Regions from separate parts of the Sinorhizobium sp. NG07B genome, predicted to be linked through region 3. Evidence: predicted binding sites of a transcription regulator. Region 3 holds the regulator's gene; each other region holds the start of a gene.
What was found. Region 3 encodes PhoB, which activates phosphate uptake and scavenging genes when phosphate is short. Its sites were predicted from a motif close to TGTCATNNANCTGTCAT; they were not measured.
Positions count from the first base shown of each region.

Region 1: a site for PhoB is predicted at 4,009-4,025, ahead of CO664_RS21215 (ceramide glucosyltransferase). Genes of this name have one in related genera too.
Region 2: a site for PhoB is predicted at 2,185-2,201, ahead of CO664_RS18880 (DUF2794 domain-containing protein). Genes of this name have one in related genera too.

Region 1 covers NZ_NWTD01000007.1:36,189-42,051, reverse strand. The annotation lists gene CO664_RS21230 (DMT family transporter) at 1-846, opposite strand, end outside; gene CO664_RS21225 (PLP-dependent aminotransferase family protein) at 940-2,361, shown strand; gene CO664_RS21220 (mechanosensitive ion channel domain-containing protein) at 2,297-3,634, opposite strand; gene CO664_RS21215 (ceramide glucosyltransferase) at 4,087-5,244, shown strand; gene CO664_RS21210 (adenylate/guanylate cyclase domain-containing protein) at 5,635-5,863, shown strand, end outside.
Region 2 covers NZ_NWTD01000005.1:201,768-207,630, reverse strand. The annotation lists gene acnA (aconitate hydratase AcnA) at 1-784, shown strand, start outside; gene CO664_RS18885 (thioredoxin family protein) at 998-1,771, shown strand; gene CO664_RS18880 (DUF2794 domain-containing protein) at 2,222-2,626, shown strand; gene CO664_RS18875 (GNAT family N-acetyltransferase) at 2,779-3,336, opposite strand; gene CO664_RS18870 (Bax inhibitor-1/YccA family protein) at 3,454-4,191, opposite strand; gene CO664_RS18865 (ABC transporter permease) at 4,403-5,863, opposite strand, start outside.
Region 3 covers NZ_NWTD01000001.1:358,152-364,014, reverse strand. The annotation lists gene argF (ornithine carbamoyltransferase) at 1-203, opposite strand, end outside; gene CO664_RS01795 (aspartate aminotransferase family protein) at 253-1,452, opposite strand; gene CO664_RS01790 (GcrA family cell cycle regulator) at 1,867-2,385, shown strand; gene phoB (phosphate regulon transcriptional regulator PhoB) at 2,470-3,153, opposite strand; gene phoU (phosphate signaling complex protein PhoU) at 3,199-3,912, opposite strand; gene pstB (phosphate ABC transporter ATP-binding protein PstB) at 3,959-4,774, opposite strand; gene pstA (phosphate ABC transporter permease PstA) at 4,788-5,863, opposite strand, start outside.

The DNA of each region.
Region 1 (5,863 bases), on a different contig from region 3:
CGCGCCGGCAACACAGGCGACGATCGCCAGTGTGGCGGCAAGCATCGTCCAGCTCACCGTCTCGCCGAGCAGGGTCGCCGCCAAGGCGAGCCCGAAGAAGGGCTGCAGCAATTGCAACTGGCCGACGGCGACGATGCCGCCCTGGGCGAGGCCGCGATACCAGAAGATGAAGCCGACCAGCATTGAGAAGACGGAGACATAGCCGAGGCCGAGCCAGGAGGCGGCGCGCAAGTTCCCGAAGTCTGCCGGCATGGTGGCGAGCGCCAGCCCGACCATCACGGGCAACGACAGCACAAGCGCCCAGGAAATGACCTGCCAGCCGCCGAGCTTGCGTGACAGCTTCGCCCCTTCGGCATAGCCGAGGCCGCAGGCGAGAATGGCGGCAAGCATCAGCAGGTCGCCGAGCGGCGAGGCGGAAAACCCCTGGCGCAACGCAAAGCCGACGACGATGGCGCTGCCGAGCCCGGAAAACAGCCAGAAGGCCGGACGCGGCCGCTCGCCGCCGCGCAGCACGCCGAAGATCGCGGTGGCGAGCGGCAGCAGCCCGACGAACACGATCGAGCGGGCGGAGGTCACGTGCCGGAGCGCCAGCGCCGTCAGCAGCGGGAAGCCGACGACGACGCCGAGCGAGACGATGCCGAGCGGCAGCAGATCGCCGCGCTCGGGCCGCCTCTCGCGGAAGGCGACGAGCAGCCCGAAGGCGAGCAGCCCGGCGATCGTCGCGCGCGCCAGCGTCAGGAAAATCGGATCGAAATCCATCACCGCGATCCGCGTCGCCGGCAGCGAGCCCGAGAAAATCAATACGCCCGCCATGCCGTTCATCCAGCCGCTCGTGGTTCTGTCCATGCCATGCTCCTTTTGCCCCTGTCGGCGCCATCTCTATCGGCTGAGGCGGCTGGCGCTTCCAGAGACGGTGAAGTACAGTTTCGCCGAACTGTCATGCAAAAGGAACCGGTACAGATGAGGCCGCAGACTGTCGACGCCGATGGCGAGACGCTGATCGCAAGGGTGATGGCGACGGTAAGGAACCGGATTGCCGGGCGCAGCCTGACACCCGGCGCCCGGCTGCCGTCGATCCGTGCCTTCGCGACGAGCTTGAAAGTTTCCAAGTCGACCGTGGTGGAGGCCTATGAGCGGCTGGCGGCGGAGGGGCTGATCCGCTCGCGGCCGGGCTCCGGCTTCTTCGTCGCCGCGCCGCTGGCGCCCTTGTCGCTTGCTGAACTCGGCCCGCGGGTGGAGCGCGAGGTGGATCCCCTGTGGATCTCGCGGCAGGCGCTCGAGGCGGATGTCAATGTGCTGAAGCCGGGCTGCGGCTGGCTGCCGGCTGAATGGATGCCGGAAGAGGGGCTGCGCCGGGCTTTGCGGTCGGTCGCGCGGGCAAGTGCCTCGACGCTCGTCGACTACGGCCCGCCGTTCGGGCTCTTGCCGCTCCGCGCGCTCCTTGCCCGCCGTCTGGCGCAGCACGGCATCGAAGCCTCGCCGGAGCAGATCATGCTGACGGAGTCCGGCACCCAGGCGATCGACCTCCTCTGCCGCTTCCTCGTCGAGCCGGGCGAAACCGTGCTCGTCGACGATCCGTGCTACTTCAACTTTCATGCGCTGCTCCGGGCGCATCAGGCAAAAATCGTCGGCATTCCCTATACGCCGGCCGGGCCGGACATCGAGCGCTTTGCCGCGGCGCTCGAAGAACACCGGCCGCGCCTCTACATCACCAATTCCGCCCTCCACAATCCGACCGGCGCGACGCTCACGCCGCTTATCGCCCACCGCCTCTTGAAGCTCGCCGACCAGGCGGGACTGACGATCGTCGAGGACGACATTTTTGCCGATTTCGAAGAGGCGCCGGCGCCGCGGCTTGCCGCCTTCGACGGGCTCGAGCGGGTGGTGCATATCGGCAGCTTTTCGAAGTCGCTGTCGGCGGCGGTGCGGTGCGGCTTCATCGTCGCGCCCCGCCAATGGATCGAGCCGCTCGCCGACCTGAAGATCGCAACCAGTTTCGGCGGTCCCGGATTTGCCGCCGAGCTGGTGCTGACGCTGTTGAAGGACGGCAGCTATCGCAGGCACATGGAGACGGTGCGGCAGCGATTGTCGCGGGCAATGGCCGAGACGATCGGAAAGCTCCGGGCGATCGGCATTCAGCCCTGGATCGAGCCGCAGGCGGGCATGTTCGTCTGGTGCCGCCTGCCGGACGGCATCGACGCGGCGGAGCTCGCCCGAAGGGCGCTTGCCAGAAACATCGTGCTCGCCCCCGGCAATGTCTTCAGCCAGGCGCAGACGGCCGGCAATTTTCTGCGCTTCAACGTGGCACAGTCCGAGGACGAGCGGCTGTTTCGCGAGCTGTCGGCTCTTCTGCGCCGGTGATTTCGACCGGCGTCTTCATGATGATCTCGCGCGGGTCGGGCGTCGCAATGCCGGCTGCCTGGAAGGCGTCCCAGAGCGCCATGAACACCTGGCCGCGGATGTTCGTCAGGCCGTTGGCCGGATCGGAAATCCAGAATCTCAGCTTGAAGGTAAGCGACGAGCCGCCGAAACCGGTCAACCAGCAGACCGGCTCGGCATAGGCGCTGGCGACCCGCGGCACGGTCTTGGCGGTTTCGATCGCAAGCCGGGCGACCTCGTGCGGATCGCTCTTCGGCGACGTTTCGAAGGCCACGTCGATGCGGACATAGTCGCTGGAAAACGACCAGTTCACCACCTGCTCGGAGATGAAGTCCTCGTTCGGGATCAGATACTCCTTGCCGTCGCGGGTGATGACGGAGACGAAGCGGGAGCGCAGGTCGCGGATCGAGCCGAAGGTTTCCCCGAGCGTGATCGTGTCGCCCGGCTTGATCGACTTGTCGAGCAGGATGATGATCCCGGAGATGAAGTTGGAGACCACCTTCTGCAGGCCGAAGCCGATGCCGACGCCGACGGCGCCGGAAAAGACGGTGAGCGCCGTCAGATCAATGCCGGTCGCCGACAGCGCGATCGTGCCGGCAAGCACGATGAGCCCGATCTTGATCAGCTTGCTGATCAGCACCTTCAGCGACGGCGTCAGGTCGGCGGATTTCTGAATCCAGTTCGACGACATGTTGCCGGTGAGAACGGCGAGCCAGATCATTGCGGCGGAGAGCACGATCGCCTTCAGTACGAGCAGCAGCGAAAGACGAACGGCACCGAGATTGACGGCGGCATTGTCGAGCGCTGTCAGCACCGGGCGATCCAGCCCGAGCGCGTAAAGCGCGAAGTAGAGCCAGCCGAGGACGGCGACGACGCGCGCCAGCGTCTGGTTGCGGATAATCCGGGTCAGGACCGCGATGATGAACCAGGCGGCGACCAGCGTCAGCACCGTGCCCACCAGCCAGCGATAGGACGGCCAGCCGTAGCGCGACAGCACGACGTCGGCGATCCACAGCCAGACGATCAGGAACAGCCATTTGAGCCGCCGCATGAAGGCGATGATGACGCGCAGCAGGTCCGGATTTCCCCTGATCATCCGGGCGCGGGCTTCGAGCGCCGGCTCCAGGCGCTTAGCGGCGAGGCCGCAAGCGAAATAGCCGACGACGATCACGGCGCACTGATAGAGCGTCCATTCGTTGAGCACAAACCGCTCGAGCCACGCCGCGGTGGCATTGATGGTCTCGACGAAATCCATCGTCTCTGTCTTCGCAATTCTTGTGCTGCCTGTTCCGGTACGAGGACGGGGCATGGAACAAGCGGCGGCCGTCGGGCGCCCTGAAAAGGCGCACTGCGCAGACATATAATTAACCGGGCAGGGAATTTGTTCAATTCGTCCCACGCAGCAAGGGCTCGAATGCGGATGGCCACCCCCTCTAGCCTGCCGGCCATCTCCCCCCACAAGGGGGGAGATTGGATGTGGCACGCTTTGCACCTCGAGCGAAGCGTTCCGCTTACAGAAGCGGCAAGGTCGGAGCGAGGGGCCGGCCGCAAATGATCTCCCTCCTTTTGGGGGAGATGGCCGGCAGGCCAGAGGGGGGTGCTTCAGCCACGGCCCCGAGAGCGCCCAACTGTCATTCGCCTGTCATCTTGCGATGATGTTTATCCGGAACTCAACTTCGTCGGAATCGCGGTTCGTTGCCCGGGTAAATGATGCTCATCTTGTTCGTCGCCGGTGCCTTCCTAGCCATCAATCTGTTGAGCCTGATGATAGCGGGCTGGCGGATCTGGCCGCGTCTCGGCCCGCAGCCGCGGACGACCTATCGACCGCCGGTCTCCCTCGTCATCCCGCTCTGCGGAATCGAAGAATTTTCCCGGGAAACGCTTGAAAGCGCGTTTCGCCTGGATTGGCCGGAATACGAAGTCATCTTCTGCGTCGCCGATGCCAAGGATCCGTTGATTCCGCTGATCGAGGCCGCGCGCCGGCGCCACCCGGGCATTCCCGCGGCGATCCTCATCGGCGACGACCGGATCAGCGCCAATCCGAAGCTCAACAACTGCGTAAAGGGCTGGAATGCGGCCGCGCATGAATGGGTGGTTCTCGCCGATTCGAACGTGCTGATGCCAGCCGACTATCTCGTTCGGCTGATGGCGGCGTGGCGGCCCGAGTGCGGGCTCGTCTGCTCGACCCCGCTCGGCTCACGCCCGAACGGCTTTTGGGCCGAGGTCGAGTGCGCCTTCCTCAACGCCCACCAGGCGCGCTGGCAATATGCCGGCGAGGCCCTCGGCTTCGGCTTCGCCCAGGGCAAGAGCATGCTCTGGCGCAAGAGCCTGCTGGATGCCAATGGCGGCATCCAGGCGCTGGCGGCGGAGATCGCCGAGGATGCGGCCGCAACCAAGCTGGTGAGAAGCCTCGGCCTGAAGGTGCACCTCGTTTCCGCGCCGTTCGACCAGCCGCTCGGCACAAGGACGTTCCGCGAGGTCTGGGCCCGGCAGTGCCGCTGGGCGCGGTTGCGGCGCGTCACCTTTCCGCAGTTCTTCGCGCCGGAAATTCTGGCCGGCGTCGTGCCGCCGCTCCTGCTGTCGGCGATCGCCGCTGTCGCTGCGGGTCACAGCGTGCCCGCCGTCGCCGCTCTTGTCGCAACCGCCGCCTACCTGCCGGAATTTTTGCTCGTCCATCGCAAGAACTGGCATCTCTCCCGCTGGTCGCTCGTCGCCATGCTCACCCGCGACCTGCTGCTGCCGGTCATCTGGGTCCGCAGCTGGTTCGCCGGCAGCGCCGACTGGCGCGGCAACAGAATGTCGATCGGCTCGCAGGAGTCGCGGCTGGAAACGGGTGAGCTGCCGCTGGTGGTGAGTACGTCGTAGGGAGCTGGCGCTGGTCAGAAACGCCCGGGAAATATGCTCATTCGGGCGCAGAGCGCGTGCAATTCCCGGTCCGTTCTTTTTTCAATGTCGCGCATTGCGAGGCTGAACGGTTGCTGCGGAGCTTTGCCGGAAAGCAGCGGCAGCTTGCGGCCCTGAGCCGACTTTCGGCGTCACGGTGTCGAATGTCCGAAAGTTGCCAGGACAGTCATTGCCCAGGCAGGACGTCTGCGTCATTGGCACCGGGTTGCGAGTGCTCGACATTGTGAGCATTCACGATTGCCGGCGAACAAATGGCGAGCGATGATCTCACCCAAAGTCGCTCTGAACGGGACCCCGAAAATTTCCTCTTCCCTGTGTCTTCCTGTTATTGTGGAGACGAGGAGATGGCCTGTGAGCGAGAACCGCAAGCTAGCGGCGATCCTGGCTGCCGACGTGGTCGGGTACAGCCGGCTGGCCGGCGCAGACGAAGACCGTACTTTGGCCAGGTTGCGGGCGCTGCGCAGCGACCTGATCGATCCGACCATCGCCGTGCACAACGGACGCGTGATCAAGCGCACAGGCGATGGGGCGCTGGTCGAGTTCCGCAGTGTAGTAGACGCCGTGCGCTGCGCCATTGAGG
Region 2 (5,863 bases), on a different contig from region 3:
GGACGAGGCCTCGACCTATGTGCAGAACCCGCCCTATTTCGTGGGCATGGGCAAGACGGGCGCCGGTATTTCCGACATCAAGGGCGCCCGCGTCCTCGGCCTCTTCGGCGACAAGATCACCACCGACCACATTTCCCCGGCCGGTTCGATCAAGGCCGCCTCACCGGCAGGCTCCTACCTGCTCGGCCATGGCGTGACCGTTGCCGACTTCAACCAGTACGGCACGCGCCGCGGCAACCATGAAGTGATGATGCGCGGCACCTTCGCCAATATCCGTATCCGCAACCACATGCTCGGCCCGAACGGCAAGGAAGGTGGCTACACCATCCACTATCCGTCCAAGGAAGAGATGTCGATCTACGATGCGGCCATGCAGTACAAGGAAGAGGGCGTTCCGCTCGTCATCTTCGCCGGCGTCGAATACGGCAACGGCTCCTCGCGCGACTGGGCGGCCAAGGGCACCAACCTTCTCGGCGTCAAGGCCGTGATCGCCCAGTCCTTCGAACGCATCCACCGCTCGAATCTCGTCGGCATGGGCGTCATCCCCTTCGTCTTCGAAGAGGGCACGACCTGGGATTCGCTGGGCCTGAAGGGCGATGAGGTCGTCACGATCGACAACCTCGCCAATGTCCAGCCGCGCGAAAGGCGCGTCGCCAAGATCTCCTATGGCGACGGTTCGGTGAAGGAAGTGCCGCTCATCTGCCGTATCGACACGCTGGACGAGGTCACCTACGTCAATAATGGCGGCATCCTGCAGACGGTTCTGCGCGATCTCGCGGCCTGAACCGGCCGTCCGCATTCTGCTTCAACGATCTGGCCGGGGCATCAGCCGATGCCCCGGCTCTCTTTTTGCGCTAACTGCCGCCGCTTATGTCCGTCGACGTTTTCCCCAGCCTGCCCGCAGGTCACTCCAACGTGACTTTCTGTTGAAACCGGCCCGTCGTATGTAATGTACTCCCCTGATGGAAGCGCCCGCCCGACAAATACAAGTGACGCCATGACTTTCGCCTTGCTGCCAATGCTTCGCCGCCTGGCCCTGACCATGGGCCTGCTCGGTGCCATCGGCGGCACGGCGGCGGCCGACGACGGCAAGGCGTTCAAGGGTGTGGTCGAGCTTTTCACCAGCCAGGGCTGTTCGTCCTGTCCGCCCGCCGACGCCGCCTTGAAGGCGCTTATCGACGAGGGCGAGGTCGTGGCACTCGCCTATCACGTCGATTACTGGAACTATCTCGGCTGGGCCGACACGCTTGCCACCAAGGAAAACACCGAGCGGCAGTATGCCTATGCCCGCATGCTCGGCCGCAGTGGCGTCTACACGCCACAGGTGGTTCTGAACGGCCGCGATCACGTGAACGGCTCCGACCTCCAGGCGGTCAAGTCCCGGCTGGCGACGATGAGCGCCGGCGGCGGCGGGCTCGCCGTGCCGGTCGATGCCACGATCGGCGGCGAGGAAATCTCCATCAAGGTCGGCGCCGGTGAGGGCAAGGCGAATGTCGTCGTCGTCTATTTCGACCGGGCCCGGGAGGTCAAAGTCGAAAGAGGCGAGAACAAGGGCAAAGAAATCGCCTATTGGCACGCGGTCAAGGATATCCAGACCATCGGCATGTGGGACGGCAAGCCCGCCCAGTTCACGCTCCCCGCCTCGGTGCTGATCGAGGGGCGCGGCAATAGCGGCTGCGCCATCCTGCTGCAATCGATGAAGGATGCGGAAACGCCGGGCCCGATCATCGGCGCCGCAACCCTTCTCGCCGGCCCGCAAGGCAAGCTGTAGCGACGCGAAGGGCTCCGGTCAGGAGTTTGCCCCTTGTCTGCTCGTGGAGGGACGTAAGCGGGTGCGGCATCGTCCCTTCGCCCCCGCTTGCGGGAAGAAGGTGGCGGCAGCCGGATGAGGGGCAGATGCGAGCGCACGCGCCGAATTCGAGGCGGAGGGATGGTTCGGCCCGGCAGCATCGAGGGGCTGGGGCTGAGGGTTCGAAGTTACCGGACCGAACCGGTCATGTCTGCGTTTGGAAACCTCCCGCAGCATGACAACCTGTCCGGACATACGGTGGCAACGACTCGTCCGGCAGCGGTCGGAGTTTTGCGGTGAATTGGGGCGGCGATTTGACTGAATTGCGGCAAGGGCAAGAATTGCCCGCCTTGCCAACAGCTTCCGGCTTGCTTTTCGTCTCTCGTCAGGCACACTGTCATGGTCCTGTCACATCAGAAGGCCGAATTGCCGATGACCGATCAATCGGATTTGCCGGAGGGCGAAGCGCGTCACCAGGGCCAGACCACATCGAATGTGGTCGTCGATTTTCACGAATACAAGCAAGCCAAAAACCCCCCGCCAGTCACCTTCCACCGCCGTGAGCTGGACCTCGTTCTGAGACTCTACGGCCGCATGGTCGGTGAGGGCGAATGGCGCGACTACGCGATCGACCATTTGAAGGACCGTGCCGTGTTCTCGGTGTTCAAGCGCGCCGGGGAAGTCCCGCTCTACCGCATCGAGAAGAACCCCAAACTCGCCGCCAAACAGGGTGCCTACAGCGTGCTGAACGCTCAAGGCACGATCCTGAAGCGCGGCCACGAGCTGGCACAGGTCCTCAAAGTCTTCGACAAGGTGCTGAAGCTCGTCGAGACATAACGCAGCGTCTCCATTTGGAATTGCCCCTCATCCGCCTCCCGGCACCTTCTCCCCGCAAGCGGGGCGAAGGACTATGCCGCGCCGGCTCCAGTCCCTCTACCCGCGTACGGGGAGAGGGTTAGTCCTCGGGTTAAACCCGAGGAGAGGGGCAATCAGCTCCGGTAAAGCGTATCCGGATAGGCGCCCTCGGCGGGCAGGGTGTCCGTCCCCTCGCCGAGAGGAAGCTGCATGATCGCGGTATCCAGCCAGCGCCCATGCTTGAAGCCGGTTGCCTTCATCGTTCCCTGATGCTCGAAGCCGACGGCGCGATGAACGGCGATCGAGGAGGGGTGGGCGCCGCCGATCACCGCCACCATCTGGCGAAAACCGAGCGCGGTGCACCGCTTGACGAGCTCCTCGAGCAGCGCCCTGCCGATGCCTTGGCCGCGCGATTCCGGCGCCAGATAGATCGAATCCTCCACCAGGAACCGATAGGCGGTCCGGGTGCGGAAGGCCGACGCATAGGCGTAGCCGAGCACGCTGCCCTGCTCGTCCGCGGCGACGATATAGGGATAGCCGCTGCCGGTGATCGTCGAAAAGCGCAGCGCCATCTCCGCCTCGGAGGGCGGCGTCACCTCGTAGGTCGCGACACCGTTCAGGACCGACTCGCGGTAGATCTCGGTGATGGCGGGAAGATCGGCGGCGACGGCGTCGCGAAGCGTGAAGGTCATGGGAGATTTTTCGTTGTTGGGACTGCTGCAGCATTCGCATGAAGCGGCCGGACCGATCAAGATTCGGCGCAACAAAAAAGGCGGCCGAAGCCGCCTTCTTCGTCAATCCAGTCCCGACTACTCGTTCTTGTTGCCCAGGAACTGCAGCAGGAACATGAACAGGTTGATGAAGTCGAGGTAGAGCGTCAGCGCGCCCATGATAGCCTTGCGGCCGGCAACCGCGACGTCATCGGCCTCGAAGTACATTTCCTTGATCTTCTGCGTGTCGTAGGCGGTCAGGCCGGCGAAGACCAGAACACCGATCACGGAGATCGCGAAGCCGAGGGCCGACGAAGCAAGGAAGATGTTGACGATCGACGCGATGATCAGGCCGAACAGGCCCATGATCAGGAATGTGCCGAAGCCCGACAGATCCTTTTTCGTCGTGTAGCCGTAGAGCGACAGGGCGCCAAACGAGGCGGCCGTCACGAAGAACGTCTGCACGATGCTCTGCCCGGTGAAGACCAGGAAGATCGAGGACAACGAAAGGCCCATCAGCGCCGCGTAGATCCAGAACGTCGTCTGGGCGGCGGAAACGCTCATGGAGTTGATGCGGAAGCTCATGAAGAAGACCAGCGCAAGCGGTGCCAGCATCACGACCCACTTCAGCGGCGAGGCGTAGATGAGCTGGGCGAATGCCGGATTGGAGACGGCAAGCGCATAGGTCCCGTAAGCTGCCACGCCGGTGATCGCCAGCCCCAGGGCCATCAGGTTGTAGACCTTCAGCATGTAAGCGCGAAGGCCTTCATCGATCACGGCACCCGCCTGAGCGCCGGCGGGCGACATTCGGGTTTGGTAGTTTCTCAGATCAGCCATTGTTTCCTCTTTAAGCCCCGGTTGGAATTACGGTGTCGGGCGGCGGGTGTCTGTGCCAGCTCACGCCCAGGCGCCGCTGCGGGGCTCCAGCATGCCTGTGGATAAATATGATGGTGAAAGCCGCGCCGCACAAGACCCGGCCGGGCCTGAATCGAGCAAAGCCGGGCTTTTGGGCGATCAAACACGGGTGATTAACGGTTAATCGCCACCGCTACAGTTCGCGCAGGACCGGCGCGGCCTTCTGCCCGAGGATGCGCCAGGTCCCGGCAAGGCCGATGCCGACCGTCACGACGAGGGCAACGGCGATCGTAGCGAAGGCCACGTCCGGCAGGAAATTCGACGGCAGCGTCATGATGCGGCTGACGACGAACCAGGCCGCAACTCCGCCTGCCAGGAGCGCGAAGACGGCGGTGGCCACGCCGAGAATGAAATATTCGTAGCTGAAGGCGCGGATCAAAGCTCCCCGGGTGGCGCCGAGGGTCTTCAGCACCACCGCGTCGTGGATGCGTGCCCGGTTTCCGGCGGCAAGCGCGCCGGCGAGCACCAGCACGGATGCGATCAACGCCACGGCGGCCGCGGCGCGGATTGCCGTCGCAAGCTGCCCGAGCAGCGTGTTGACGATGTCGAGCGCGTCCTTGACGCGAACGCTGGTGATCGTGGGATAGGTGTTGGTGACGGATTTCAGCACCGCCGCTTCTTCCGCCGCCGTGGCATCCGGGTCGATGATCGTCGCCAGCCAGGCATGCGGCGCGCCAGCAAAGGTGTTGGGCGAGAAGACCATGACGAAATTGATCGACAGCGATTCCCACTCGACATTGCGGAAATTGGCGATCCGGGCGGTGACGTTGCGGCCGAGCACGTTGACCGTGACCGTGTCGCCGAGCTTCAGGCCAAGCTCGCCGGCCTCTTCGGCCGAGAAGGAGACGAGCGGCTCGCCGCTGAAATCCGCGGGCCACCATGCGCCCGCGGTGAGCGTCGAATTCTCCGGCTTGTTCTTCGCGTAGGTGATGCCGCGGTCGCCGCGCAAGACCCATTGTCCGCCGGGCGGCACGGTGCGGCTGTTCACGTCCTGGCCGTTGAGGGCGACGATGCGGCCGCGCAGCATCGGCACCTCGACGATCTTGCCCTTCGGCATCGCCCTGCCGAGCAGCGACCGGAAGCCGTCTATCTCATGACCCTGAATGTCGACGAAGAAGAAATTTGGCGCGCGCTCCGACATGCTGCCGGTCAGCTCGCGCCGCAGATTGCCGTCGATGAGCGCGAGCGTGACCAGAAGCGCGAGGCCCAGCCCGAGCGACAGGACCACCGACGGCGTCAGTGCGCCGGGCCGGTGTATATTGCCGATTGCCAGCCGCAGGGCCGGCGAGTGGACGCGCGGGCTGCGCCGCGCCAGCCAGCCGATGAGGAAGGCAACGGCCCGCAGGACGACGAAGGCAAAGGCGATCGCGCCGAGAAAGATCAGCGAGATGTAGCGGTCATAGGCGGTCCAGACGGCAAGGCCTGCGAGCGCCGCCAGGCAGACGAGCGCGCCCGCGAGATAGGGCCAGGCGGGAAAGCCGCTCGGCTCGAAACCCTGCTGGCGGAAGAGGGCGGTGGCCGGCACCCGGCGCGCCCGGCCGAGTGGCAGGACCGCAAAGGCAAGCGCCGTCAGCAAGCCGAAGAGCGCCGCAAG
Region 3 (5,863 bases):
AGCTGCCGCATGCCGACATCGAAGGAAACGCGGGTGCGGGTCGACGGCTTTTCGAAGATCATCGCCAGCATCTTGCCGGCAAGCGGTTTCTCGGCGGTTCCGGCCTTGGTCGCCGTCTTTCGTGCGCGGGCATCGTCGATGATCGTGCGCAGGTCGGTCGCGGTCATTGCCGAGAGATCGAGAAAATGTCTGGTGGCAGTCATAATGCTGTAGTTCCTGTCGTAAACCGGTAATCGACCGTCCGTCGCGACCTCAGGCCGCGGCCGTTCCGCTCTTGGCGCGCACCGCCTCGGCGGCACGCTCGAGTCGTGCAAGCCCCTCGCGCGCTTCGGCGGGCGTGGTGATCAACGGCGGCAACAGCCGCAGCACGTTCTCACCGGCCGGCACGGCAAGCAGCTTCTCGGCGCGGATCGCCTTCAGGAAGTCGGCGGAAGGCACCTTTGCCTTGATGCCGAGCATCAGGCCGTCGCCGCGGATCTCCTCGATCACGTCGGGGAAGCGATCCTTGAGCGAGGCAAGCCCCTGGCGGAACACCAATCCCACGTCGCGGACATTCTCCAGGAAACCATCGGCCAGGACGACATCGAGCACCGCATTGCCGACCGCCATCGCCAGCGGATTGCCGCCGTAGGTGGAGCCGTGGGTGCCGGCCACCATGCCGGCCGCCGCCGCTTCCGTTGCCAGGCAGGCGCCGAGAGGGAAGCCGCCGCCGATGCCCTTGGCGACGGCCATGATGTCCGGCTTGATGCCCGACCATTCATGCGCGAAGAGCTTGCCGGTGCGGCCGACGCCGCACTGGACCTCGTCGAGGATCAACAGCAGCCCGAACTCGTCGCAGAGCGCGCGCAGTTCCTGCATGAATTCTTTCGAAGCGAGGCGAATGCCGCCCTCGCCCTGGATCGGCTCGACCAGGATTGCAGCGGTCTCGTCGTTGATCGCGGTCTTGACGGCGGCGATGTCGCCGAACGGCACCTGATAGAAGCCCGGAGCCTTCGGCCCGAACCCTTCGATGTATTTCTGCTGGCCGCCGGCGGCAATCGTCGCGATGGTGCGGCCGTGGAAGGCGCCTTCGAAGGTGATGATGTGGAACCGCTCCGGATGGCCCTTGGCGAAATGGTAGCGGCGCGCCGTCTTGATCGCACATTCGAGCGCTTCCGCACCGGAATTGGTGAAGAACACTCGATCGGCGAAGGTGACCGCCGTCAGCCGCTGCGCCAGGCTCACCTGGCCGGGAACATCGTAGAGATTGGACACATGCCAGAGCTTCTCCGCCTGCGCTTTCAGCGCTTCGACGAGATGAGGATGGGCATGGCCGAGCGAATTGACCGCGACGCCGGCTGCAAAGTCGAGATAGCGGGTGCCGTCTTCGGCAATCAGCCAGACGCCCTCGCCTCGCTCGAAACGCAACGGCGCACGCAGATAGGTGTCGTAGAGCGGCGTTGTTGCGGCCATGATCAGCATCTCCTTCGTCATCGGCATCGCTGTCGGACGTATCGGCCCGACAAAAATCAAAAATGCCGCCTTTCGGCGGCGCAGGCACTATTCCCATATCGCGGCGCAATGTCAACAAAACCAAGGCTTGCAACAGACGCGCCGGCCCGGATTCCGCACCGCGAAAAAATCCCGATGCGGGGCTTGCAAAAATGCAACTATCCGACAGCAAGTTGGGGAAAACTGCGAAATCGATTCGGCGCGATTCCGGCGACTCTTGCCACGGAGTCACCCGGCCGGTAGGTTAATATTCAATTACTAGACGCATGCGGCGGACCTAGTCACCAAAATAGTTATCGCGTTGTAACTCCGGGGCTTTTCCGGAGAACGGTGATGGATTCTGCCATCCCAACGCCGAGAACGGGGAGTGCAGACATGAACTGGACGGACGAGCGGGTTGAGAAGCTGAAGAAGCTATGGTCCGAGGGCCTAAGCGCGAGCCAGATCGCGGCGCAGCTGGGAGGCGTCAGCCGTAACGCGGTGATCGGCAAGGTTCATCGGTTGAGCCTGCCAGGCCGCGCCAAGGCCGGCGGAGCGACAGCGGCGGCTCGTCCCAAGCGGACGACCTCGGCGCCCCGCGCCCCGAACTACGCGGCACGCGCCGTGACCCGGACGGTTACCCGCGCTGCCGGCACGGCCGTGCTCAAGGAAGAGGTCGCCGTCGATCTGGTGGCGGAGCAGGATCTCGCACTCGACACCAACATTGTCGTGCCGATGTCGCGCCGGCTGGAACTCACCCAGCTGACCGAGCGGACCTGCAAATGGCCGATCGGCGACCCGCTCAAGGAAGAATTCCACTTCTGCGGCAACGACTCGCCGGAATCCTCCCCCTATTGCAGCTACCACGCTCGCCTCGCCTACCAGCCCTCGGCCGAGCGGCGCCGCGCGCGCTGATCGGTCGGAGCAATAACAAATAACGCATGAAGGGGCCCGTCGGGCCCCTTATCACTTTGGAACGCCGGAAGAGCAGCGCAAGCGTCAGCTTTCCAACGAATAGCCGGCGCCGCGCACCGTCCTGATCACATCGGGCATATTGGAGAAATTCAGAGCCTTGCGCAGCCGACCGACATGGACGTCGACCGTTCGCTCGTCGACATAGATGTCGTGCCCCCAGACGCCGTCGAGCAGCTGCGAGCGGGAGAAGACGCGGCCTGGCGAGGCCATCAGGAACTCCAGGAGCCGGAACTCCGTCGGGCCGAGCCTCACTTCGCGGGTGCGACGATGCACGCGATGGGTTTCGCGGTCGAGCTCTATGTCGCCGCAGCGAAGCACCGTCGACAGCACTTCAGGCTTCGCCCGCCGGAGCATCGCCTTGACCCGCGCCATCAGCTCCGGCGTCGAGAACGGCTTGACGACGTAGTCGTCGGCACCGGTCGCAAGGCCTCGCACCCGCTCGCTTTCCTCGCCGCGCGCCGTCAGCATGATGATCGGCAGCCGCTCGGTCTCCGGGCGCTGTCGGAGACGGCGGCAAAGCTCGATGCCGGAGACGCCGGGCAGCATCCAGTCGAGGATGAGAAGGTCGGGCAAGCGCTCCTGCAGGCGGATCTCCGCTTCGTCGCCGCGAAAGATCGTATCGACCTCGAAGCCCTCAGCCTCGAGATTGTAGCGCAGCAGCACGCTGAGCGCTTCCTCGTCCTCGACAACGGCTATCTTCGGCAACATTCAGCTACGACTCCTTGCCTAGATTCATGATTGGCGGGTGTCCCCTCAGTCGGTGACGGATCCGAGCGTTGACGTCATGTCGTCCTTCGGCCGCTCGCCCTGCGGCTGGGCGCCCGTCGCCATGTAGTAGATGGTTTCGGCGATATTGGTGGCGTGGTCGCCGATACGCTCGATGTTCTTGGCGCAGAAAAGGAGATGCGTGCAGGGGGTGATGTTGCGCGGATCCTCCATCATGTAGGTCAACAGCTCGCGGAACAACGAGGTGTAAATCGCGTCGATCTCCTCGTCGCGTTCGCGGATGCTGTTTGCCTTCTCCGGCGAACGCGAGGCGTAAACGTCGAGGACCTCCTTGAGCTGGATCAGGGCGAGTTCGGCGAGGTGCTCGAGACCGCGCGCCAGCTTGCGCGGAATGCCGGAGCCGGCAACCGCGATGACGCGCTTGGCAGTGTTCTTGCCGAGGTCGCCGACGCGCTCGAGATCGGCGGCGATCCGGATCGACCCCATGATCTCGCGGAGATCCGCGGCCATCGGCTGTCGCTTGGCGATGGTGACGATCGCCTTTTCGCCGATCTGGCGCTCGGCGTCGTCCAAGATTGCATCGTCGGAAATGACCTTCTGGGCGAGCGCCAGATCGGAATGCACCAGAGCCCGGACGGAATCCGCCACCATCTGCTCGGCCTGGCCGCCCATCTCCGAGATCCGGCGCGTCAGATATTTAAGCTCTTCGTCGAAGGCTGTCGTTATGTGGGGGTGAGACATCTACGGTTCCTCGAGGGCGCACTCTTCGCGGTGGGTTTTCGGGCGATCAGCCGAAGCGGCCCATGATGTAATCCTGGGTGCGCTGGTCGTCCGGATTGGTGAACATCTTGTCGGTGTCGTTCTCCTCGACGAGATTGCCGAGGTGGAACATGGCGGTGCGCTGCGAGACGCGGGCCGCCTGCTGCATCGAGTGGGTCACGATGACGATGGTGAAATTGGCGCGCAGCTCGTGAATGAGCTCTTCGACCTTGGCCGTGGCGATCGGGTCGAGGGCCGAGCAGGGCTCGTCCATGAGAATCACTTCCGGGCTGACGGCAACGGCGCGGGCGATGCAGAGGCGCTGTTGCTGGCCGCCGGAAAGACCCGTCCCCGGCTCCTGCAGGCGGTCCTTCACCTCATTCCACAGGCCCGCCTTCTGCAGGCTCGTTTCGACGATCTCATCGAAATCGGCCTTCGTGCGGGCGAGGCCGTGGATGCGCGGCCCGTAGGAAACATTCTCATAGATCGACTTTGGGAACGGATTGGGCTTCTGGAAGACCATGCCGACGCGGGCGCGCAGTTCCACCACGTCGATCGACGGATCGTAGATGTCGTCCTCGTCGAGGGTGATCCGGCCGGTGACCCGGCAATTCTCGATCGTGTCGTTCATGCGGTTGAGCGTCCGCAGGAAGGTCGACTTGCCGCATCCGGAAGGGCCGATGAGCGCCGTCACGGTACTCTCGCGGATATTCAGGTTGACGTCGAAGAGCGCGCGCTTCTCGCCGTAATAGACCGACACATCCTTGCCGATCATCTTCAAGGGCACCGTGTTCATTTTCTGGTCCAGAGCCTTTTCGACTGCAGCTTCCGACATGATGTTCATAGTCCTTACCCCACTACCAGCGACGCTCAAAGCGACGCCGCAACAGAATTGCGCCGAGGTTCATGATGACGAGGAAGATCAGCAGGATGATGATCGCCCCCGAGGTACGCTCGACGAAGGCGCGCTCAGCCTCGTTCGCCCACATGTAGATCTGCACGGGGAGCGCCGTGGACGGTTCGAGCGGCGAGCCCGGATAGTCGACGACGAAGGCGACCATGCCGATCAGGAGCAGCGGCGCCGTCTCGCCGAGGGCGTGCGCCAGGCCGATGATCGTGCCGGTCAGGATGCCGGGCATGGCAAGCGGCAGCACATGGTGGAAGATCGTCTGCATCTTCGAGGCGCCGAGGCCGAGCGCGGCGGAGCGGATCGACGGAGGCACGGCCTTCAGCGCGGCGCGCGTCGCGATGATGATCGTCGGTAGCGTCATCAGGGTCAGCACGAATCCACCGACGAGGGCCGCCGAGCGCGGCATGCCGGCGAAATTCACGAAGACGGCGAGACCGAGAAGGCCGTAGACGATCGACGGCACGGCGGCGAGATTGTTGATGTTGACCTCGATCAGGTCGGTCAGCCGGTTCTTCGGCGCGAATTCCTCGAGATAGAGCGAGGCGGCGACGCCGATCGGCAGCGACAGGACGAGGACGATCAGCATCATATAGGCAGACCCGACCAGCGCCACGCCGACGCCGGCCGCTTCCGGGCGGCTCGATGCGCCGAACGTGAAGATGCCGGTGTTGAAGCTCTTCTTCAGCACGCCGGCCTCGGCCAGCTGGTTCATCCAGGCGACCTGCTGGTCCTTGACCTTGCGCTTCGATTCGTCGACCGTGAGGTCGATCTGGCCCTTGAAGGCCGAATCGATGTTCGCGTCGGCGAGCAGCGTCACCGGGATCGTCTTGCCGATCACCGAAGGGTCGGCAACGACAATGTCACGCAGCTGCGTGCGGACGCTGTCGGAGACCATGTCGTTCGCCTGTTTCACAAGCGGCCGCTTCTTCGGGTCGATGCCGAGCTGCTTGACCAGGGCGTCGCGGACGAGCACCGGATAATTGGCGGTCATCAGTTGCTTCGGATCGGTCGCGCGCTCGTTCT